Regions from separate parts of the Staphylococcus capitis subsp. capitis genome, predicted to be linked through region 2. Evidence: riboswitches for the same ligand, from Rfam matches in the RefSeq annotation. Region 2 holds a riboswitch; each other region holds the start of a gene.
The links. Region 2 has a riboswitch for thiamine pyrophosphate ahead of V6C74_RS08475 (ECF transporter S component). Riboswitches for the same ligand answer to the same signal wherever they lie in the genome.
Positions count from the first base shown of each region.

Region 1: another riboswitch for thiamine pyrophosphate. It lies ahead of V6C74_RS02045 (thiamine phosphate synthase); the one in region 2 lies ahead of V6C74_RS08475 (ECF transporter S component).
Region 3: another riboswitch for thiamine pyrophosphate. It lies ahead of V6C74_RS11055 (3-oxoacyl-ACP reductase); the one in region 2 lies ahead of V6C74_RS08475 (ECF transporter S component).
Region 4: another riboswitch for thiamine pyrophosphate. It lies ahead of tenA (thiaminase II); the one in region 2 lies ahead of V6C74_RS08475 (ECF transporter S component).

Region 1 is NZ_CP145263.1:416,666-422,901, forward strand. It holds gene V6C74_RS02030 (thiazole synthase) at 1-763, opposite strand, end outside; gene thiS (sulfur carrier protein ThiS) at 765-965, opposite strand; gene thiO (glycine oxidase ThiO) at 949-2,067, opposite strand; gene V6C74_RS02045 (thiamine phosphate synthase) at 2,060-2,650, opposite strand; TPP riboswitch at 2,729-2,838, opposite strand; partial or broken gene V6C74_RS02050 (MFS transporter) at 3,305-4,576, shown strand; gene V6C74_RS02055 (putative quinol monooxygenase) at 4,721-5,011, shown strand; gene V6C74_RS02060 (FUSC family protein) at 5,195-6,236, shown strand, end outside.
Region 2 is NZ_CP145263.1:1,703,590-1,709,825, forward strand. It holds gene V6C74_RS08455 (hypothetical protein) at 1-158, opposite strand, end outside; gene V6C74_RS08460 (class I SAM-dependent rRNA methyltransferase) at 218-1,390, opposite strand; gene V6C74_RS08465 (hypothetical protein) at 1,541-2,836, opposite strand; gene graF (glycopeptide resistance-associated protein GraF) at 2,992-3,126, shown strand; TPP riboswitch at 3,276-3,377, shown strand; gene V6C74_RS08475 (ECF transporter S component) at 3,466-4,041, shown strand; gene V6C74_RS08480 (ABC transporter ATP-binding protein) at 4,055-5,458, shown strand; gene V6C74_RS08485 (energy-coupling factor transporter transmembrane protein EcfT) at 5,451-6,236, shown strand, end outside.
Region 3 is NZ_CP145263.1:2,207,636-2,213,871, reverse strand. It holds gene V6C74_RS11065 (branched-chain amino acid aminotransferase) at 1-830, shown strand, start outside; gene V6C74_RS11060 (HAD family hydrolase) at 988-1,689, shown strand; gene V6C74_RS11055 (3-oxoacyl-ACP reductase) at 1,833-2,585, opposite strand; TPP riboswitch at 2,680-2,779, opposite strand; gene V6C74_RS11050 (deoxynucleoside kinase) at 2,857-3,522, opposite strand; gene V6C74_RS11045 (deoxynucleoside kinase) at 3,515-4,132, opposite strand; gene tadA (tRNA adenosine(34) deaminase TadA) at 4,199-4,705, shown strand; gene V6C74_RS11035 (Cof-type HAD-IIB family hydrolase) at 4,812-5,687, shown strand; gene V6C74_RS11030 (NADPH-dependent FMN reductase) at 5,704-6,236, shown strand, end outside.
Region 4 is NZ_CP145263.1:785,913-792,148, reverse strand. It holds gene yidC (membrane protein insertase YidC) at 1-663, opposite strand, end outside; gene thiE (thiamine phosphate synthase) at 752-1,390, opposite strand; gene thiM (hydroxyethylthiazole kinase) at 1,397-2,185, opposite strand; gene thiD (bifunctional hydroxymethylpyrimidine kinase/phosphomethylpyrimidine kinase) at 2,178-2,999, opposite strand; gene tenA (thiaminase II) at 2,986-3,681, opposite strand; TPP riboswitch at 3,759-3,857, opposite strand; gene V6C74_RS03935 (transglycosylase family protein) at 3,977-4,702, opposite strand; gene V6C74_RS03930 (single-stranded DNA-binding protein) at 5,097-5,492, opposite strand; gene V6C74_RS03925 (YwpF-like family protein) at 5,683-6,126, shown strand; gene fabZ (3-hydroxyacyl-ACP dehydratase FabZ) at 6,207-6,236, opposite strand, start outside.

The DNA.
Region 1 (6,236 bases), 1.2 Mb from region 2:
GAAAACCTAAACCTTCAGTAGGGCTTGATGCTTGTGCAGTATATTTTACTGGTATACGTCCAGCTTCGTATGAAAGTCTACCCGCATTAATTCCAAGCTTCATTGCTTCAGCCATTTTAACAGGATCTTTAGCTGCAGAAATCGCTGTGTTGAGTAATATACCGTCAGCGCCTAGCTCCATTGCATGACATGCATCTTTCGGTGAACCGATACCTGCATCAACAATAACCGGTACATTTGCATTTTCAATAATATAACTTAAATTAAGTGGATTATTAATACCACGACCAGTTCCAATAGGGGATGCAAGTGGCATGACTGCATGTACACCTAGTTCTTCCAAACGTTTCGCCAAGACGAGGTCATTTGAGATATATGGACATACGATATATCCTTTTTCTAAAAGTACCTTACAACCTTCATATGTTTCAAATGGATCAGGAAGTAACGTTTCGTCATCGCCAATAACTTCAACCTTAATCATGTCACATACACCTGCATGGTTAGCAATTTCAGCAATTCTAATTGCTTCTTCAGCTGTTTTAGCACCTGCTGTATTCGGAAAAGTAATAAAGTCTTCTAAGTTAACGTTAGCTAAAGGATTAGGTAAATCACGATCATATAAATTCATACGACGAACAGCAAAGGTTAAAACATTGGTTTCTGAAGCTGCAATCGCTTGTGATTGAATATCTTCATTGTCAAATTTACCAGTACCTAATAATAAACGAGATTGTAATTCTAAATTTCCAATTTTAAACATTTTATCCGCCTCCAACAATTTCTAATAATTCTAATCGATCATCTTCTCTAACAGTATGTTCATGATACTTATCTTGTTTAATTAATTCTTTATTGAATTCAACGATGACGCGCTTAGGATCTAATTCTAGCGCTGTTAAAACATCATAAATTGATTGTTCTTGGTCAAAGTTGAATGAGTCTCCATTAATAATACACTTCATAATTGTTCCTCCTTTTCACACTAAAGCTTGAATAACGGGGTGGTTTAATGCCAGAAATTAACCAATTTGCTATATCGCGTCCAATTACGGGAGATAATAAAATCCCATTACGGTAGTGCCCTGTAACAACGAACAAGCCATCATCAATTTGATCCATCATTGGCATTTCATTATTCGTGTAAGGACGAACACCTGACCATTCTTTTAGAACACGACTATTCTTAAGTTCTGGAACACGAGCGCTTGCATGATCTAAAAGCCAATTTAAACCGCCTTTTGATGTGCCTACAGAGTAATTGTTAAATTCACTTGTTGCTCCTATTAAGAAACGATTGGGTTGTTTTGGAACGATATAACATCCATTAGTCATAAATAATGTCTCTTTAAGTTCTAGTTCATCATGTTCCAGTAATAGAACTTCGCCTTTAACTCCAATGACTTCTCTAGGAAGAGAGTAGTTTTTTAATAATTGAGAGGACCAAGCACCACTTGCAATGATCACTTTATGTGCTTCAATAGGTGACATTTGGTCAGTACACACAGCGTAGTAGCCATTTCTTCTATCAATCGATTGAACCTCTTGGTGATAATATCGTGTGATGTGATGTTGTTGTAACGATTTAAACAAAGCTTTCGTGTATTTATTAGCATTGATTTGACCATCATTTGGTATATGAATTGCGCCATAAGCTGGTTCAACATTCCCATTGGTAAGCTGTATAAGTTCATCATTGGATAGTAGTTTGACACTAGAATCCATTTGTCTAAGGAACTCATATTGACGTGTGAGTGATTCGAGGTCATCTTCTTGGTTAGCAATCTTAATAAGTCCTGAATCTTTGAACTGTATGTCGATTCCAGTCTCATTTAATAAAGATTCGCTTAATTTAGGAAACATCCCACGCGATTCAATGGCTAATTTATATAAATCGTTATCTTCAATAAACTCATTTTGTGCTCCTAACATGCCTCCAGCTTTATATGAAGCATGTTTACCTGGAACATCTCGGTCGATGATCGCGATGTCATAATTTGTTGCGCTTAATTGTCTAGCAATTGACATACCTATGACACCAGAGCCAATAATAAGTACATCATGCATGTTGCAACCACTTCCTTCTTAATTCCTTAATTTCTTTTAAAGACGCATTCATGAAAAATGAAATAGCACAAATACCATCAAATCCATATTCCAGCTTTGAAATCGTTTGTTCAGAAATTCCTCCGATAGCATAAATAGGTATAGGTAGAGTTAATGCTTCTACAATTTCATCATGTGAACGTGGCGCGTCATGCGGATGTGAGGGAGTAGGGAAAATATGACCGTAAAAAACATAATCAATTCCTTCATCTATACATGTATAAATAGTATCTATGCTATGTGTGGACATACCCACTTGGATTTCTGGATGTGATTTTTTATATGCAAAAGCTGTTTTAACATTTTCTTTAAAATGAATACGACTAAGGTTTAATTCTTCTAATAATGCCGTGTCACTATGAATAATCATTTTATCCTTAGGAAAACCTTGGTTAATGAGTTGAATCAAAATCTTCTTTAATTCATTTTTTGGCATAGACGTCCGAATTAATAGGGCATCAATACCTTCCTCGATATTTAAGAAGTGTTCTAAGTCTTGTGTTGTAAGTGTCTTATCGTAAGTTATTGCGATAAATATGTGCATCACCTCAAATTTATAAATAAAAAAACGCTACCTCCCTGAATGGGAAATAGCGCTTAAATCATCTATATAAGTCCTAAAACTCTCTTGTCGCCACTTCCCTACGCCAGTATGAACTGGATCAGGTTCTAGGAATTATAAAGTCACTTCTTTACTCTCAGCCCTAAACAAAGGCACTTCCAGTGGATTGATATGAAATTGTATCAAAAAATTTCAAACTTTTTCTTTGAATTCAGTTTACTATTTTTAGGAATATTCTTCAAACTTCTTTAGCTTTTATTAATCATATTCAATTTATGCATAAAATTACATATATGCTTCATATAATGAATAAAAAATAATTACTTTAATGTTTTAAGCTACTCAATTTTATAAAAAATATGGTTTTAGACACCATTATATAAGTGAATCTAAATCACATGCTTAAAACTGGAGATTCCAGTAAAATATACGAAAAATATACATTTTTTAAAGAAATTTCGTCTAAACTATTGTAACCGTTTTCACAACGTGCTATATTATATAAAAATTGTAGCGCTACAACTTTAAAAAGTTGTTCTAAAAAGGGTAGTTTTAACAGTCATCGCAGGGAATTTCTGAAACTTAACGACATCTTATATAGAAACAACATAATTTAAATGGAAGTAGGAAACAAATATGAATGAAAAACGCAGTAATGTACGCTGGTATTTTGCAATTGGGTTCTTCCTCATCGGTGTAATTGCATATATGGATAGGTCTAATATTTCATATATTGCAGCTCCAATGATGAAAGATTTAGGTATGACAAAAACACAATTTGGTTTATTAGCCTCATTTTTCTCACTAGGTTATGCATTTATGCAAGTGCCTTCTGGAATGTTATCTGAGAAATTTGGTCCTCGTAAAATGATTACTATAGCTCTCGTATGGTGGAGTGCATTCACAATTTTGACAGGTATGATTAAACATCACGGTTTATTATATTTTGTAAGATTTTTATTCGGAGTGGGTGAAGCCCCAATGTACCCATCGAATGCTGTATTTAACTCATTTTGGTTTGCTAAAAACGAAAAAGGAAGAGCTTCGAGTGCTCTTCTAGCTGGGTCTTATTTTGGACCAGTACTAGCACCGATTATCACAATTGCAATTGTTAATGCCTTTAACTGGCAAGCAGCATTTTATATCTTTGGTGCAGTTGGTACTGTTATGGCTATCTTATGGGCAATCATTGCTAAAGATTTACCTGAGCATCACAAAATGGTAAGTGAAGCGTAGAAGAAATATATCACTGAGCATCGTGATATTGTTGCAACTGAAAAGTCTTTACCACCTTGGAAACGTTTCTTAAGTCACTTTAGTTTCTATGCAATTGCACTACAATATTTTGTAGTACAATTCGTTATCGCATTATTCTTAATTTGGTTACCAACATATTTGGCTGAGCAATATCATGTGGATTTCAAAGATATGGCAATCAGTTCATTGCCATGGTTGTTTATGTTCTTCCTTATACTCTCAGCTGGGGCAATCTCAGACAAAATTTTAAATTCTGGGCAGTCACGATTTGTAGCGCGTGGTGCGATTGCTATCGCTGGATTTGTAGTGTTCTCTGTATCAATCTTTTTAGCAGTTCATACTGATAACTTATACATGACAATTGTTTGGTTATCCTTATGTTTAGGTGGCGTAGGTATTTCAATGGGTATGAGCTGGGCAGCAGCGACTGACCTTGGTCGTAACTTCTCAGGCACAGTGTCTGGTTGGATGAACTTATGGGGGAACATCGGCGCACTAATTAGCCCATTACTTGCCGGTATAGTAGTCGATCAACTAGGTTGGTCAATGACATTACAATTATTAATTGTTCCTGCAGTTATAGCTGCTATTCTATGGTTCTTCGTTAAACCAGATCAACCACTTGTTGTAGATGAAGAACAATCAAATTAATATTTTTATCTCGAACATACTAAGATTCCCAAACCACTCATCTTAGTATGTTTTTTATTTTCTTCTGAATTTACAAGAGTTTAAAGCATGATGTTTCAGGTTATCTATGTATTAAACTGTTAAGAAGTTGAGGAGATGATTCATATGATTATCATTAATGCTAAGATTAAAGTTGATGAAAATAAACGCGAAGATTACTTACAATTAATGGCTGACTTAGTGGAACATTCTAGACAAGAAAAAGGAAATTTATTCTATCATCACTATGAAGATGTAAGCGAAGCGAATACATTTGTGGTCGTTGAAAATTATAAAGATGAAAATGCTGTTGAAGAACACAATCAATCTGAACACTTCCAAACATTTAGCCAAAATATTAGTAAGTTTATTACTGAGGAACCTAAGATAGATGAAAGTCGAACAGTAGAAAAATAATTCAATTCGCACGTTCAACATAAATGAATAATCAGTGTTATAATTGGTAAGTAAATGCAACACTTATGAACATCATAGATTATAAAAAATGAACGAGACAATGTTATTCAACTCATAAAATTAAATTGTCTCGTTCTTTCTTATGTTCTTATTTGGGGATGTAAATTAGAAAGGAAGATTAAAGTGAATCACGTACTTAATTCACTGACCCGTGTTGATAAATCTAAAATTGATTATTATAAAGGGCTAAGACAAGGATTATTACTTATTATACCTGCTTTAATAGGCTATTTTTTTGGATTTTTCAATTTTGGCTTATTAATATCAACAGGTACACTTGCACATGTCTATGTGTTTAAAGGCTCAACGCAATCTATGTTAAGAACAGTTATTATCTGCTCACTGTCGTTCTCACTTTGTATGATGTTAGGTACGTTAACGATTATACAGCCGATAGTATTTGGTCTTATCTTACTTGTTGTAGTTGCGGTACCGTATTATATTTTTAATGCACTCAAAGTAGCTGGACCGTCTTCTACCTTCTTCTTAGTAACATATTGTTTGCCTATTAATTTACCTCATGCGCCAGAAGAAGCATTACTACGTGGGTTAGGCATTCTTATTGGTGGTATATTAGCGACAATAACTGTAATGTTAACCATCTTATTTACCAAAGTTAAAGCAGAAGATAGAGCGATTAACGCGGATTTTGCTACAATTCATAACTTGTTACATCATTATAATGACCCTGAAGCGTTTAAAACATACGCGAGAAATGCTGTAACTGAATTTAGAACATCGGAAAAGCTCCTTATCACTTCTACATCAGGTGGTAATGGAAAGTTAAGTTCACGTTTCCAAAAGTTAATACTCCTACATACTGCAGCACAAGGTATCTATTCAGAGTTACTCGAATTAAATGAGAAAAATGTTCGTCCTATTCCACAAGATCTTATTGAAATGATGGATCATATTTATAATGGAATACAACAACCTCGAACTTCAAGACCATGGACAAAGCCTGTGGACGTACCTTCAGAATTTGAAAATTTATTGAATCATATATTGAAAATCGATGAAATGGTACATGCGAACGACAATCAAATTGAACATGAAGCTGATATTCGCAAACCACTCTATAGTAAACGTATTTATCAAAACTTAACTTTTGATTCAATCGTCTTTAGAAATGCACTACAATATACAGTTATTATGGCTATAGCAA
Region 2 (6,236 bases):
GATTTCTTTTTAACTAAAGTTAGCGCTTGTTCTCGGCGACGCTCAAGTTCTTCTCTAGTCTTAGGTAAGTTATTTTTTTCTTTAATTTCTTCTATATTTAAAAGTTCATTGCCTACTTTGTTTGTAATATCATTTGTGAATTTACTTCTAATACCCAAATTCAAACATCCTTTCTTTGTTTTGTTTCAATAAAATCTTATACCCATTATTCTAAAATTTAATGCTTAATATCTATAAACACGGCTTTTAAATATTTTGAAGGTTTATAATGAGGATGTGTCTTGAAATCTTTAGGAAGGCCCATTACTTCTCTTATTTCAAACTCAACACCCTCTTCATCTAATGTCTTTTTAATCACATTTTTGAACGCCTTTAAAGAAAATGCACTTGAATTTGTACATAATAGTAATGACCCCTCTGGAGCTAATACACTCAAAGCTCCTTTAATAAGGGCACCATAGTCTTTCTGAACAGAGAATGTCTTTTTCTTATTACGAGCAAAACTTGGCGGATCAATAACTATTGTGTCATACTGAAGACCATGACGTGCCGCGTAGTTATAATAATCAAATGTATCCATTACATAAATATACTGAGATTTTGGATCAATAGCATTTAATCCAAAGTTTTCTTCCGTTAAGCCTCTTGAACGATTTGCTAAGTCAACACTTGTAGTTGAACGTGCATTTTGCGCTGCTATAACTGAAAATGCCCCAGTATAACTAAATTGATTTAATACATCTTTATCTTCGGAAAATTGATCCCTTAATTTCTTACGTACTTCCTTCTGATCTAAAAAGATACCTGTCATCAAACCATCTTCTAAATCTACATTATAAAATGTGAAATTTTCCTCAATAGTAATTGGAAACTCAGGTGCTTCACCTTCAACAAATCCCCCTGTATACTCTGTATCTTTAAATCGCATTTTTTCATATAAAGATGTAAAACCAAACACCATTTTAATTGCTTCCAAAATAAGGTATCTAAATTTATAAATTCCTTTTGAATACCATTGAATTAATAAATGGCTATCATAATTATCGATTGTTAAACCACCAACGCCGTCACCCTCAGCGTTAAAAAGTCTAAAAGCATTTGTACCATCAATATTAAAATAGTATTCTCTTTCATCTAATGCTTTTTCAAATAATTTTACGAAAAATTGAGTATTAATGTCTTCATTCTCATCGTAGCTTAATACCCAACCCAATCCTTTATGTTGACGGCCAACATAACCAGTAGCAATGTATTGCTGTTGATCAGTCACAATCTTAACTAAATCCCCTTCTTTTAAGTGATCATGTTGGTAAATATCTTCCTCATCTATTAAAGGATATTGATTAAGATATTTCGTTTCTTTACCTTTGTTCAACGTTGCTATTTTCATTTTCACCTTTACCTCACTTTCTATTCTCTTTTTCTAAAAATAAACCGTATGCACAATTTCAAAAATTATTTTAACAAATATCAGTCTGTAATTATATTTAAAAAAGCCACTGCTATTGAATAAACAATAACAATGACTTTTATTAATGAATTATGGTTTCTCTCCTAACTGTAATGAATAAGCAACAATCATTGCAATTAACATTAGCAGTAAAATTGGTGTGATGAAAATTGATAACAATAGACCGTGAATCATAATATTGATAAATTCAGTTAAGAATTTAAAGAATAAAATACTACCCATAAAGAGCTGTAGATAATAAAATTTATCTCTTAAGTAATAAGTTAAAGTCGTAGCAATAAAGATAATAATGATGAATAGTAATAAGATGAGTGTTACCCACTCTACGACATATTGTGTTTGTGAAAGTTCCCATTCTCCTGATAAGAACAAGGCGTTACGGTTATTAAATTCTAAGAATGTAAAGAATAATATAACAGCGCCACAGAACAACTCAACATACATTGGTTTAATCCATTTTGGCTTTCTCATCCAATTTGGAATATCATCTTCTTGTATATCTACAATATTTTTAACTTTCTCTTTAAATTTATCTCTTTTAGCTCTTATTTTATCTAAATCTACACTTCTTCTAGTCTTACGTGCATATTCTGTTGTCTTATCTTGTAGTTGTTTTAAGTGAACTTTAGTTTGATTAGATACGTTCCCTTTATTTGTTCTAGAAAGTTCAGGTTCTTCCTCACCTAACTCTTCTTTAGTTAATGGTAATGAGCGTCTTAAGAATAAGAAATTCCATATAGACATTTGGCCTAATAACCACATTATAATGAAGAATGTGTTCACACTTAAAATATCTATTGATTCAATTTCATTCGCATCTATACGACCGTATAAAAAAATTTGTGTAATTAAATAACTAATACCATATGTCACAATAATCCACATGTAGTGACTTTTACGGTTATTTTTATTTAATTCATCTTTATAAACAATGTAACCAATGTGAACGATGAACGGTATAATGAACACAATTGCGAAGAAACCATAAACTTGAGTCATTAATATTAATGTAATGATAAAATACATAATACCAATAACTAAGAAGAAAATGGATATGTCATAGTCATATTTTATAGTTCTAAATAAAGTATGACCTAAAAGCATAACTAAGATACCAAATAAAATAATGATAATGGCACTTATAATTGGGAAACTACCTATAAACCTACTCATCACTTTTATAATTTCAGCGAAGAATGCATTAAGAAATTCCCATACATTATGTACATGAGTATTAACTTTTTTGTCACCATTGAATTGTTTTATTAATGGTAAGTTAATTAGAATGATGAGACCTGTGAAAAGTGAAACGATACCGATAATGTAGCTAAATATGATCTCGGTGTGTTTCCTAAGAAAAGACATACTGTTCACCTCAAACGTTATTATATATGAAGATATTATAATTGTCTTTAAATTAACCATGAAATACGTCTAGAGACCTATTAGGGTTTATCTATAGAATAACGGGGTAAACTTAATGTGTAAACTATTATTCCTATATAAGGGGTGGAAATACTATGGGAAAAGAAGAATTTGAAAAGAAATCAGCTGAAAAAGCGAAAGAAACAGAAGAAAAACTAAAAGAGCAAAATGAAGAAAAGACTGATGATATTGAACAAACTAAAAAAGATGTACAAGATACATTAGACTAATTTTTATATATCGTAATCATGAAGCGCTCTCAAAGTTTTTGCTTTGAGAGTTTTTTTAATTAAAAACTTTACTAACTTATTTATCCATGTCTTTAAACAGCCTTGACAATACAACAGAAAAATCATACATTTAAGTTAAATTAAAAATATCGACGCACTAGGGGTGTATATTTACTGAGATGAGGAATCCCTCAAACCCTTTGAACCTGATCTAGCTAGATACTAGCGTAGGAAAGTGTAGTTAACTATAGAATCTAGATGAACTTACTTCATTAAGATATATCTTCTGACGCACAACTTTCCTAGGGAGGGTTGTGCGTTTTTTTAGGAGGAGACACAATGTCTAAAGGTTTAAAACTATCAGAAATACTTGTAACTGTATTAATTTCTGTAGTCTTTGCAATCATCTATAACTTATGGTGGTTCTTCTACAATATTACGCAAGTTGCAGGTATCCACTTAGAGCAACTTACATATGGCGTATGGTTCATGGCAGCAGTTGTTTGCTACTTAATTATTCCAAAACCAGGTATCGCAATCTTAGCTGAACTCGCTGCTGGAGCTGGAGAAACCATTGTAATGGGTAAATTTGATATACCTACAATTATCTATGCTTTATTACAAGGTGTAGCTTGTGAAATTATTTTTGCAATTTTTAAATATCAATCTCGTTCTGCAGCAGTAGCAATGCTTGCTGGTCTCGTAACTGCTCTCGCTACTTTTCCTGTAGATTATTTTTACGGTTATTTAAATGAAGTTGCTGGATGGAACTTATTTTTATACATTTTATTCCGCGCAATTAGCGGAATTGTTATCACAGGGTTAGTGTCATATTGGCTTGTTAAAGCACTCGACAAAACGGGAGTTACTAAACTCTTCAGACCTGCTTCTAAACATGATTATGACAACCTATAAGGGGATTTTTTAATTGTTAAAAGTAAAAAATTTACGCTTGAAATACCCAAACGGGGATAGAAAAATATTTGATAACTTAAATATTGAGATTAATGATAAAGAAAAAGTGCTTTTACTCGGTCCATCAGGATCGGGTAAAAGCACATTACTTAATGTACTAAGTGGTATTGTTCCTAATTTAATCGAACTACCAATGAAATATGATGAATTACATATCGATCGTCAAAGTGGTGTTATTTTCCAAGACCCTGATACGCAATTCTGTATGCCTAAGGTATACGAAGAGTTAGCTTTTGTGCTAGAAAATCGTAAAATCCCTCGTAGTGAAATGGATAATGAGATAAAAAAAGCGCTTGAATCAGTGAATTTAAAAGTTTCTGATCAAACTTATGTCAATCATCTAAGCGGAGGCATGAAGCAAAAATTAGCTATAGTAGAAACCATTTTACAAAGAGCGAAGACCTTATTCTTAGATGAACCAACTGCAATGTTAGATGTGCAGGCAACTGAGGATTTATGGAAGAAATTAATAGAATTGTGGGACGATCAAACAGTATTAATAGTTGAACATAAGGTTGAACACATCTGGCAACATGTCGATCGTGTACTATTAATGAATTATGAAGGAGAGATCATAGCTGATGGTACTCCTCAACACATCCTTAATGATTATGAACATTTACTAACTGAGTATGGCGTATGGCATCCCAAAGCCTGGAATAATGCGCCACGTCCTATTAATCTAGGTGATCAACCTTCTCATACCTTATTTAAATTTGAACAAGGTCAAATTGTGCGTGGTAAACAAACACTCTTTTCTATAGATGAACTTGAATTACATAAGGGAGAATGGCTAACTATAACAGGGAAAAATGGTGCTGGAAAAACATCTTTACTCGAATCGATACTTCAATTAATAAAATATAAAGGCCGAATGACCTATAAAAACGAAGAATTGAAAAAGATAAAACAAGCAGCGAAACATATGTATCTCGTGTATCAAAATCCAGAATTACAATTTATTACGAATTCTGTCTATGATGAAATTTACATTCATTACAATCATTTAGACCCTGAAAATGCTGAACAAGAAACCACTCAATTGCTTAAATTGCTACACCTAGATCAAGTGAAAAACCATCATCCCTTTGAAATATCAACGGGACAAAAACGGCGATTAAGCGTAGCGACTGCTCTTAGTTCAAAAGCACAAATTGTGTTATTAGATGAACCTACATTCGGTTTGGATAGTCATAATACATTCCAGCTTATTAAACTCTTCCAAGAACGTGTTAAGCAAGGACAAACAATTGTTATGGTTACACATGATTCTGAAATTATTCGTCGCTATCCAACACGTCGTTTACATGTTGAAGATGGCATACTTAAAGAGATTGAAGGTGAACACGTTGTTTGAAAGATGGAAGAAACGTCACACCTTTGTTGATGATGTAAATATTATTACGAAATTGATACTAGGGATAGCACTGTTTTTCTTTATAATTTTTATTCATAATTTCGATTTTATGATTTATATCGTGTTACTCATGTTCATTTTCTTACTATTATTTAATGGCACAGAATTTAAAATTACAGGTCTATTCATACTCGTTACCACCCTATTCGCACTACTATCATCACTATTTATGATTCTTTATGGAGATGGCGAGCATATGTTAGTGAAATTTGGAATTGTTCAAATCAGTGAAGAAAGTATTGTTCGCGGCTTACATCTTTCTTTAAGAACTATAACAGTATCAATGTTTGGTATTCTGATTGCATTAACATCTCAAATAGTTATGATTTTTTATAGTTTAATGCAACATCTGAAAATCAAACCTAAAATCGCTTATGCCTTTATGGCAGCGATTCGAATGGTACCTTTAATTATTAGTTCATTAATACAATTGAGACGCTCATTAAAAATGAGATACCAAATGATTGATGCCTCTAATTACAAAGGGCTCAAAAGATTAAATCATTTAGTTATTCCATTATTAAGTCAAAACATAAGACGTGCTCATCAACTCTCAGTTGCGATGGAATCTAAAGGATTTAAAGATGGTCCTAGAACATACTATTACAAGACACCTTTCTCTTATAAAGATTTAGTATTTATTGTATGTGTATTAATGATTATTGGGTTGTCTTTCATACTATCAAGTTATATACCATTAACTGGCATTCACGATGTA
Region 3 (6,236 bases), 500 kb from region 2:
TATTATTCCGACCAGACCAAAACTTTAAACGTATTAATAATTCTTTAGCGCGTTTAGAAATGCCAGAAGTTGACGAAGAAGCATTATTAGAGGGATTAAAACAACTTATTGATGTTGAACGTGACTGGGTACCAGAGGGTGAAGGGCAATCATTATATATTCGTCCATTCGTATTTGCTACGGAAGGTATTCTAGGTGTACGTGCATCTCAACAATATAAGTTATTAATCATTTTATCGCCTTCAGGTGCGTATTATGGTGGAGACACGTTAAAAACTACTAAAATTTATGTTGAAGACGAATATGTTCGTGCCGTACGTGGAGGAGTAGGATTTGCGAAAGTTGCCGGTAACTATGCTGCTAGTCTACTTGCACAAACTAATGCTAATAAATTAGGTTATGACCAAGTATTATGGCTAGATGGTGTGGAACAAAAATATGTCGAAGAAGTTGGAAGTATGAATATCTTCTTCGTTGAAAATGGAAAAATAGTCACACCTGCATTAAATGGAAGTATCTTACCAGGTATTACTAGAAAATCAATTATTCAATTAGCTGAAGACTTAGGTTACGAAGTTGAAGAAAGAAAAGTTTCAATTGACGAATTATTCGACGCTTACGACAAAGATGAACTTACAGAAGTATTTGGTGCAGGTACTGCAGCGGTTATTTCTCCAGTAGGTACGTTACGCTATGAAGACAGAGAAATTGTTATTAATAATAATGAGCCAGGTGAAATCACTCAAAAATTATATGACACATATACTGGTATTCAAAGCGGTAAATTAGAAGATAAATATGGTTGGAGAGTTGAAGTCCCTAACTATTAATGTGTTATACACTGAAAGAGCTTTCTCATTCGAGAAAGCTCTTTTTTGTGAAATAAAGAAACCATAATCCACTTTTCTATAATTATTGAAGTCTCTATATTACAATAATATGTAAATGAATGTACTACAAAAAATCATTTTCAGGAGAGAAGTAAAAATGGAATGGATATTATTTGATAAAGATGGCACGCTAATAGAATTTGATAAGAGTTGGGAAAAAATCGGTGTGCGCCTTGTTGATAAACTATTAGAGACATTTCCTGTACACGACAAAGAAGTAGCACACCGTCAACTTGGAATTGTTGACGATAAAATTGTTCCTGATTCAATTATGGGTTCAGGATCATTAGGAGATATGATTAAATCTTTTAATAAAGTTACTGGAGAAGATACATCTGATTGGGCAAGAAATACTAGCCAAGAACTTGTTGATACTCGTGTTCCTGAAAATAATTGGATTGAAGGTGTACAAGAGACTATTCAGGAACTTAGAAACGAAGGTTATAAAATTGGTATTGTCACTAGTGATACCAAAAAAGGCGTAGATCAATTTCTAGAAGAAACGCAATCTAAAGAATTATTTGATTTAATTATTTCTACAGAAACTCATGCTGAAGAAAAACCCAATCCAAAAGTGTTGAATCCTTTATTTGATGCTTATGATGTTTCACCAGATCAAGTTGCTATCATTGGTGATACTACAAATGATATGAAAACTGCGGTAAACGCTAAATTAGGTTTAAGTATAGGAGTACTAACTGGTATCGCAAAAAGAGAGGAACTTCATGAAGCGGATGCGGATGTCATTATTGACAGTGCTAAAGATGTAAAACAAATTTTAGATCAATATAAAAAATAGCAAAATTAATTAAAAAGCATGGATATTTGAGTGAGTTCAAGTAACCATGCTTTTATTATATTTGTCTTTAAAAAAAGAGGTTTCACTCTACATTTAAATTTAGATGTAAGTTTTAATCGATATTTTCTATTAAACATCATACATTAATTCATTGTTAACCCACCATCAACAGTTAAATTCTGGCCAGTGATACCACTTGCTTCATCAGAAGCTAGATAAGCAACCATATTTGCTACATCTTGTGGCGTAGTCACTTTTTTGAGCGGTGTCGTTTGAGCGATTAAGTCGAATACCTCAGGCGTCGTTACTGCACTAGCATCAGTAGTTTTTAATAATCCCCCAGAAACCACATTGGCTGTTACACCATATTGACCTAGCTCTGCAGCGATATTACGAGTAAAACCTATTAAGCCAGCTTTAGCAGTCGTGTATTCATGATAGGGGACGACTGGATTTTGATATAGATTTGTTCCAATATTAATAATTCTGTCTGCCTGTTTTTCAATAAATTGAGGTATGACACTTTGTGTAACATTAAATGCAGCTTTTAAAGTGCCATCAAGTTGTTGTTGATAATCTTCACAAGTTAAATCTTTGAAGTTCTTTTGTTGGTTTGGATCAAACTTAAAATTAACTAGTGCATTATTAATAACAATGTCTATATTACCAAAATGTTCCTTTGCAACTTTGACCATTTGGTTAACTTCGGCACGTTCTGTCACATCAGCTTGAATTGCAATTGCTTTTTCATTACTAATATTCTCAATCAATTTTTCAGCTTTTTCTCTGCTATGTTTATAATTCACAACAACGTTATAACCTTTATTAATTAATGTTTGAGCAATTACCGCTCCTAAACCACGGCTACTTCCAGTAATAATTGCAGTTTTTGCCATTTTTAATCCTCCTAAAATTTTTTAAAAAAAGAAGCGCAACTTCCGTAAAAAAGTTGTGCTTCTTAGTCATCACATATTATGACAAATTAATATTAAGAGCGTCATCACACTTTCCTACGCTAGTTTAAACTAGATTCAGGTTCAAAGGGTTTGGATAGATTCCATCTCAGTTAAAAACACCCCTAGTGTAATTCATTAACTTGTAGTATTAACCTATATATAATTAGATCGGTTGTCAAAAAATAGAATATAAGCAAAGTTTCAATTCACTTTAAGGTCTTGTATCAACTTGGCGATGAGTCTGGATGATATGAGCTATTTTATCGATAATTGGGTCTAGTGAATCCAGATTTTCGTGAATATCATACTCATTAATATTGACGCGCACCACTGGACAAGCATCAAAATTATTAATCCAATCATCGTAACGTTTGAATAATTTTTTCCAATATTCAGGGTCTGTATTAATTTCCATATCACGACCACGTTGCTTAATACGATCAATCACTTCATCATAATCACATTCTAAATAAATTAACACATCTGGTTTAGGAAAATAAGGTGTCATTACCATAGCGTTAAATAATTCTGAATACGTGTGAAAATCTTCCGGGCTCATTGTACCTTGTTCTTCATGCATTTTCGCAAAAATATCAACATCTTCATAAATAGAACGGTCCTGTACGAAGCCACCACCATATTCAAACATACGCTTTTGTTCTTTAAAGCGTTCCGCTAAAAAGTAAATTTGTAGATGAAAACTCCAACGCTCAAAATCATGATAGAATTTATCTAAATAAGGATTATGATCAACATTTTCAAAAGAAGTTTTAAAATTTAATTTATCAGCAAGCGCCTGTGTTAATGTTGACTTTCCGACGCCCACAGTACCTGCAATAGTGATAATCGCATTTTGAGGAATACCAAAATTATTCATCTATATTATCTCCAATCATTGGTTTTATTAATTCTAAAATTTCTTTATAGTCGTCACTATTGTTAACAAAATCTTTCTCAGTTGTGTCAATACGTATGACATTCGCGCCCTCATTTTTCAAGGATTCATAATAAGCTTTATAATCTTGTTTCAGCTTTAATAAATAATCATCCTCAATAGTATGTTCAAAATTACGATTACGTTTAGCTATTCTAGCTTTGAGAACATCTAAATCTGCATCTAAAAAGATAATCATATTAGGCATTTCAAGATCTTCAGTCAAAATATCATAAATGCGACTGAATTTATCGAACTCTTTCGAATCTAATGTGTTATTTGCAAATATTTTATTTTTATGTATGTGGTAATCACTTACAACGCCTTGTTCTAACGCCTCGATATCTTGAATTTGTTTATATCTGTTACATAAAAAGAACATTTCTGTTTGAAAGCTCCACTTTTCTATGTCGTCATAAAAGTCTGATAGAAAAGGATTTTCGTCAACAATTTCTTTCTCTTCGTAATAACCAAGCGTTTGACTTAGCATTCGTGCAAGTGAAGATTTACCAACACCTATAGGTCCTTCAATTGCAATAAATGGTTTATTCATATTCACTTCTCCAAATGTTAAAATAGACAATGAGTATTGTACCATAAGTGAGGTATTGCAACACATATGAGAACTGATAAAGATTACATGCGTTTAGCAATCAAAGAAGCTCAGAAAGCACAAGCTCTAGGGGAGGTGCCCATTGGAGCTGTCATTGTTAAAAATGATCAAGTCATTGCACACGCTCATAATTTAAGAGAATCCTTACAACTACCTACTGCACACGCTGAACACATTGCGATTGAACGTGCATCTAAGGTAGTGGGTAGTTGGCGTTTAGAAGAATGTACTCTTTATGTCACCCTTGAACCCTGCGTGATGTGTGCAGGAGCCATCGTGATGAGTCGAATACCACGAGTGGTTTATGGTGCTGTTGATCCTAAGGGAGGATGTACCGGCAGTTTGATGAACTTGTTAGAGAAGCCTCAATTCAACCACAGAGCTATTGTTGAGTCGGGTATTTTGGAAAATGAATGCAGCACACTTTTACGTGATTTCTTCAAAAATATTCGCCAACAAAAGAAGGCACTCAAACAAGCAAAGATACAAAATGACACAAATTTGTTAGAATAATTGTGTATGAAAAGAGTGACAATACATGCTAACCTTTTCAAAAATTAAATTTAAAAACCTAAATTAAAAATAAATACCTACAAACGGGAAGAAACGAGGTCAACGAATGATAGAGCTAATTGCAACAGATATGGATGGAACGCTCCTTAATGCTGCACACGAAATTTCTCAAGAGAACCAAGAAGCGATTAAATTTGCACAAGAACATGGTATCACTGTTGTTATCGCGACAGGGCGTGCATTTTACGAAGCGAATACACCAGTTGCTGAAACAGATTTAAAAGTACCATATATCTGCTTGAACGGAGCCGAAGTTCGCGATGAAACGTTCAATATTATGAGTACATCTCATCTTAATCATTCTTTAGTGAGTAAGATAACGTCTACATTGAAAGAAAAAGACATATATTATCAAGTTTACACAAATAGAGGGATTTATACGGAAAATCCTCAAAGAGACTTAGAAATTTATATTGATATCGCTGAACGTGCTGGTCAAAAAGCAGATGTTGAGAAAATCGAGAACAGTATTCAAAAACGTATAGATAATGGAACTTTAAAAATTGTTGATAATTATGACAAAATTGAAGATATTCCTGGTGAATTAATCATGAAAATTTTAGCGTTCGATTCTGATTTAGAAAAAATTGATCTTGTAGGTCAAGAATTAGCTCAATCACCAAACCTTGCAGTTTCTTCATCTTCAAGAGGTAATTTAGAAATTACACATTCAGATGCGCAAAAAGGCATAGCTTTATCTACTATTGCGAAACAACTCGGCATTGATTTAAAAGATGTCATGGCACTAGGGGATAACTTAAATGATGTCTCAATGCTTGAAAGAGTCGGTTATTCGGTCGCAATGGATAATGCTGCACCAGAAGTTAAGACAGTCGCTAAGTATGTGACTGATTCAAATGAAAACAGCGGAGTCGGTAAAGCAATTAAGAAATTTTTAAAAGAAGAGAATCAATTAACATAATTAAGAGGTGTAAAAGATGAAAGGATTAATAATTGTAGGCAGTGCTAGAGTAGGTTCTCATACTAATGCTTTAGCTAAATACCTTATAGGTCAATTAGATGAACATGATGTTGATGTAGATATATTTGATTTAGCTGAGAAACCAATTCATCAATTAGACTTTTCTGGTACAACACAAGCTGCTGAAGATATTAAAAATAATGTTAAAGAGCTTCAGGATAAAGCAATGGAAGCGGATTTCTTTATTCTTGGAACGCCTAATTATCATGGCTCATTTTCTGGCATACTTAAGAACGCTCTAGATCATTTAAATATGGATTATTTCAAAATGAAACCGGTGGGTCTCATTGGAAATAGTGGAGGTATTGTAAGTTCAGAACCATTATCACATTTAAGAGTGATTATACGCAGTTTATTAGGTATTGCAGTTCCTACACAAATTGCTACACATGATTCAGATTACGCAAAATTAGACGATGGCACATTATACTTAGAGGATAGTGAATTCCAATTACGTGCAAAATTATTCGTAGATCAAATCGTTTCATT
Region 4 (6,236 bases), 920 kb from region 2:
AATCCAAATAATCATGATTGGTGAAACAATCATCATCATGTATCCCATTTGGCGTTGCTCTTGAGGCATCGTTTTACTTGAAACATATGCTTGAACAAAGTAAAGAACACCGGCAATAATCGTAATCCAAATATCTGGTTTAGTTAAATTAAACCATAAGAAATGTGGATGATCAGAAAGTCCATTAACAAGTTTATCTTTTAATACGAAATATAATCCCATGATAATTGGCATTTGAATAAGCATTGGTAAACAACCGAGCATGCTCTTCATCGGATTCATATCATATTTTTTATAAACTTCCATCAATTCTTGGTTTGCCGCCATTTTCTCTTCTTGAGTACGAGCACGTTTAACTTTTTCTTGAATACCATCAACTTCTGGCTTAGCTACTTTCATTTTTTCACGCATCATATGACTATTTTTATAGTTTGATAACATGAATGGTAACAAGATTAAACGTATAACAAGAACTAAGATAATAATCGCTAGTCCATAGTCGTTATTAAATACATCATTTCCTAACCATTGTAAGAGATGTTTCATTGGCTGAACGAATGTATTAAAGAAGAATCCGTCCTGCTTTTCAGGTTTAGAGTAGTCACACCCTGCTAGAAAAACCATTATCCCTAAAAACAAAGGTAGTAACGCTTTTTTCTTCATTTTTCCACCTCTATTGTAATATTCACATAGGATTCATTTTATCATACTCATACTATAGTAGAAAACAAAAAGTGGAAAAATATATTGATTAATTAAAGTATTTACGAAAATGCTTAACAGTCTTGTCAATATTCTTACTTCTAGTTATTGCAGAAATTACTGAAACGCCATCAGCACCGGCTTCAGCAATTGGTTCAATATTTGTTTCATTAATACCACCTATTGCTACAATAGGTAATTCTCCAACATAATCTCGCAATTTTGTAATCATATGAGGACCAACAGGAGCGTTAGCATCATCTTTTGACGTAGTGGTATACATAGGCCCTACACCTATGTAATCCACTTGAGATAAATCCGATTGTTGATACTCATCTAAATTACCCACACTCAAACCTATAATTTTATTTCTAAACTGCATAGCAAAATCTTTAACTTCTTTATCATCCTGACCAACATGAACACCATCAGCATCAATATATTTTGCTAACTCTATATCGTCATTGACAATGAATGGTACGTGATATCTCTCGCATTTTCGTTTTAAATTTATTGCTAACTGTTTCTTCTCTTCACCTATTAAAGATGATGGGCCCTTTTCACGAAATTGATACATAGTGATTCCGGCTTTCAAAGCCTCATCAAGTACTTGTTCAATGGTTCTATTTTCTGGTATGTCTTGAGTTCCACAAATAAAATATACTTGTAATTGCTCTGAGCTAAACATATAAGATTAAACCTCTACTTTATGTACATATTTTTCAAATGTTGTCTCATCAATTTGATACATTTGATCGAGCAATTCTGGTAAAAATGATCCAGGGCCATGGACATGGTTTTTATTTTCAGCTAATTCTGCAGCAATATTGTACACACTAACCGCTTCAATTAACTGTTCAATTTCTGGTCGAGTATTTCTAAATAAGAAGCTTGCCACTACTCCACCTAAAAGGCAACCTGCACCGGTAATTTTAGCTAGAAGAGGTGAGCCATTAGCAAGTTTAACAATTTGATTATTTTGTGCGACAACGTCTTCCTTACCTGTAATGACAATTGCTGTTTCGAGATTTTTATGGGCCTTTCTAGCAATTTCAACTGCATCAAGTGAACTATCACTATCTGTTCCTTTCATCGTAGTTTGAGAGTCAACAAGCGTAAGTAGTTCTGATGCGTTTCCCTTTATTACAGAAACTTCAATTTGTTCTAAAAATCTCTTACAAAATTGTTTTCTGTAAGAAGACGCGCCTACTGCCACGGGGTCGAAGACAATTGGCGTACCTTGTTCGTTAGCGATTCTCCCTATTTTCATGATATCTTCTTCATTATCATGAGTTAGTGTACCTATATTAATCACTAATGCACTTGCCACTTTGTAAAATTCTTCTGCTTCTTCAGGTGCTTCACTCATTGCTGGACTTGCTCCTAAACTAAGTAACCCGTTAGCTGTAAAATTTTTAACAACGTCATTGGTATAGCAAACAATAAGTGGATTTTCTGAACGTAATCTTTCTAAATTATTCATCATCTAAACCTACCTTCTTTAAATATGCAAAGTGATTCACTGGACCTCTTCCTTTACCAATTTCAGGCGTATGTTCAATACTCATTGAAATAAACGACTTAGCTTTTTCTACTGCTTGATATATAGAACGACCTTTAGCTAGTTCTGCAGTGATTACTGCTGAAAATGTACAACCAGTTCCGTGTGTATGTTTAGTATCGAAGCGTTTATTTTCAAAAGTATAAAAATCGTCCTTCGTAAATAAGAAATCTTTAGCGTTATTTAAATCAGCAGAATGACCACCTTTAATAACAACGCCTTTACTACCAATCTCATTGATAAAAATATCTCCTGCTTTGCGGATATTGTCTTCACTATCTATTTTTAAACCAGTAATTTCCTCTGCTTCAGGAATATTTGGTGTTACAACATCAGCTAAAGGTAATAAGGTAGTTTGTAAGTGAGATTTAGTATCATCGTCCATGAGTGAATCTCCACTCTTCGCCAACATAACAGGATCAATAACATAAGGAATATCTGAATACTTTTTCAAATAACTTTGTATCAGTTCCATTGTTTCTTTAGTTGCAATCATTCCTGTTTTTATAGCATGTGGTAATTCATCATCAAAAACACTATCAAGTTGCTCTTGTACCCAACTTGTTTCCAAATTATGAATGCTCTGAACACCTAGAGTATTTTGAGCGACAATGCTAGTGATTGCTGCCATACCGTATACGCCACATGAATGGAAAGATTTTAAATCAGCCATTACCCCTGCGCCACCAGTGGGATCTGTTCCAGCTATCGTTAATGCTATTTTAGGCTTGTTCATGGTTTTCTCCTCCAAAATCCCATTTTTCATCGATATAAGCCATATTAAAGAAATGGCGCTCATGTACTGTACTTTGCAAGAAGTTTTCTTTGATTTCTTGCTTTTCTTTATCAGTACATTCTTCCGTTAAACGATCCATCAATTGATCGAAAACATCAACAAGTGGATCCATTTCAGTACTATAAAAATCAAACCACTTTGCGGTAATTGAATCTTTATTTAATTTAGGATCTTTAATCGCACGCTTAGCTATAACTGCATATACGTAAGGACAAGGTGCCATTGCAGCTATAGTGTATGCTGCATTTTCATGAGCATAAGCATTATAATACATATGCTTAATATAGTGATCTCCACTTGGTGGCCAAACTTTTTCTTTAACAATTTCTTCATAAGATTCATTGATATAATCAGCCAGTACTTCATGTGCCTCTACTTCACCATCTAACATGAATTCAATCTGTTCGACTAAGAATTTTACATCTTGCATAGTGTGAACCTTTGGAATAAGTAAGGCATATAAGTTTGTAAATTCTTTTAAATATGATGCATCCGCTCTTAAATATTGACGTACTGCTTGTTTAGGTAAAGTCCCAGCTAATAATTCTTGAATAAAGTTATCATTGTAAATTCTTTCAATAATTGGTTGAGCTTCTTCCCTTAATTCTTGTGAAAATTTCATTAAATAAGCCTCCTTGGATAATAAAAAAACTACTTTCCAACAATGAAAAGTAGCTAAATCTGGGCATAGCGATGCTTATTTGATAAAGACTACTTTCCTACGTTGGTACTAACCAAATCAGGTTATAAGGGTCTGAATCATATCATCTCAGCCTTGTGGCTCCCCTAGTAGTTAATATTTATTTAATTCAATAATTACATTATCAAACGACTCTCACTAAATCAATTAAATGTGCTTCTAAATAAAAAAACCATCTTCTCATATTGAGAAGATGGTTAATAATCATATATTTAAATTATGCAGTTACCCATTGGCTAGCGCCTGCAGTGTTGTATAATTTAACTGCTGCAGCGTCTTGTACGCTTTCTGGAGCGTTAGCTGGAGATTGACCTTTATATTGTTCTGGAGCTACTGAATCCCAAGTTGATTGTAAGAATTGGAATTTACCAGCTGCGCCAGTTGAAGGGTTGATAGCGTGGATGTCGCCACCTGATTCACGTTGAGCAATTTGTTTTAAGTGTGAATTTAAGTTTACTGATGAACCACTTGAAGCTTGGTTTGATGAAGCTTGACTACTTGCAGTGTTGTTAGTTGGTGCACTGTAAGAAGTAGTTGCTTTAGCTTGTGGTTGTTGAGTTTGCTCAGTTTGTGGAGCAGAAGTTTGTTCTGGTTGAGCTTGTTGAGCTTGGCTAGTTTGTTGTTGTGAACTTACTTGGTCAGCTGAAGTTTGGTTGCTTACATCTTGTTGTGGAGTAGCTTGACCATTTTGTGCATAGTTCCAGCTCCAGTGAGTACCATTTGATTCAAAGTGATAATTGAAACCATTGTAATCAAAGTTTACGTTATAAGCACCTTTTTGGATAGGGCTTTCGTTTAATGATTGGTCATTTGATTGAGCTTTTTGAGCTAATTCTGCTTTATCAACGTTTGTTGCTTCACTTGCGTGTGCGTCGTGTCCAGCATTACCTGCTACAACGCCTAATCCTACTGCTAATGATGATGCAATAATTGTCTTTTTCATTATTAAAAATCCTCCTAAAAGTGATTTGTTTTCTTAACTAATTTACAAGTACTACTCTAACATCTGTATAAACAGTGTAGGTTACAGTGAAATAAAAAAAACAAGCTCTTTTTTACACTCGAATTACAATGAATATTAATTATAATTGGAATTAAATTTCTACTCAAAACTGTCATGACAGTTTTGAGATTGTATCGATTCTTAAACAAGTTTGTAATATAATTGAAATCTGTCAGATAATTATAAGTTGATTGAATGATTGATGACTTAAATATTAAAAGCGACCTTACTTTAATATTGGCCGATCAAAGTAGGTCGCTTGAGTATAATTGAAAGAAAAGGATAATTTAATTTTTATTAAAAATAGGATGGAGTTTAGGGAGAGAATTAATTTTTAAATATTAATAATTTCAATGTCGTCTGAATGATAAGTGTCTTCATCGTATTGATTTTGAGAGAGGATTTCATTATGTTTAGTTTTTGGAGACATAAATTTAATTGTTTCTACATATAGTTCGGTTACAAAATGCTTTTGTCCTTCTTTTTCATATTTTCTTGAACGCATTTGTCCTGTTATACCTACTAATGTACCTTGACTAGTATATTTTTCGATATTGGTTGCTGTTTTGCCGAAAGCTTTACACAATAAATAATCACTTGATATTTCATTATTTTCATCTTTGTAATTTCTTTCAGTTGCTACACAAAATGTTGCGACCTTACTATCCTCCTTCTCATAAATTTGAGCATCTTTAGTCAACCTTCCTACTATTACTATTTTGTTTAACATGTGTCACCTCCTTCTTGTAATACATAATAATTGACGGGTTATAATTTGGTCAAAATTACAAATACCCTTAAAATGATAGCTATTTGTAGTATGTTTTTGATATATTTAAAGAAAATAATCATTAATTAAGTTCATAACTGCTTATAATTTAATTTATTGTATATTTAAAAAACAATTGGGATGTGAAATAATGAAAACATTTAAGGCTGTTCGGTTTCAAATTGTAAATGAGAATGGTGGCGTTTCAGAATATGAAATCGAAGATGGCGTTATTATAAATAAAGAAGGTAGTGGAACAGGCTGGTTACTTGAGATTATTATTTCAAATGAGCACTATGAAACATTTAAAACATATATGGATGATAAACAATTATTAGATATTAGAGTAGTCATCACTAGACCTGCAAATGATCCAGCTTTATTTGATGCTACGGTTAAAAATGTCGCTAATTTTAAAAAATCAATGTCTGTTGTTTTGGAATGTCATATTTATACTTTAAGACAAGTCTATGCCGAAAGCTTACTAGAGGAATTGGTAGATGATGGTTTAACTGGTGAAGAGCTTAAGAAGACCTTTAATCGAATGATGCAATCTAAACCTAAACTAAAAGAAGAAAAATTTGAAAGAAATTAAATAAATAAAAAAAGGAGTGTAAAAGGAACTAATTCATCTCAATTAGTTCTTGATACACTCCTTTTATAATAAGGAATAGTTTAAGCATCTTGAATAGCAAATGTTAGTTC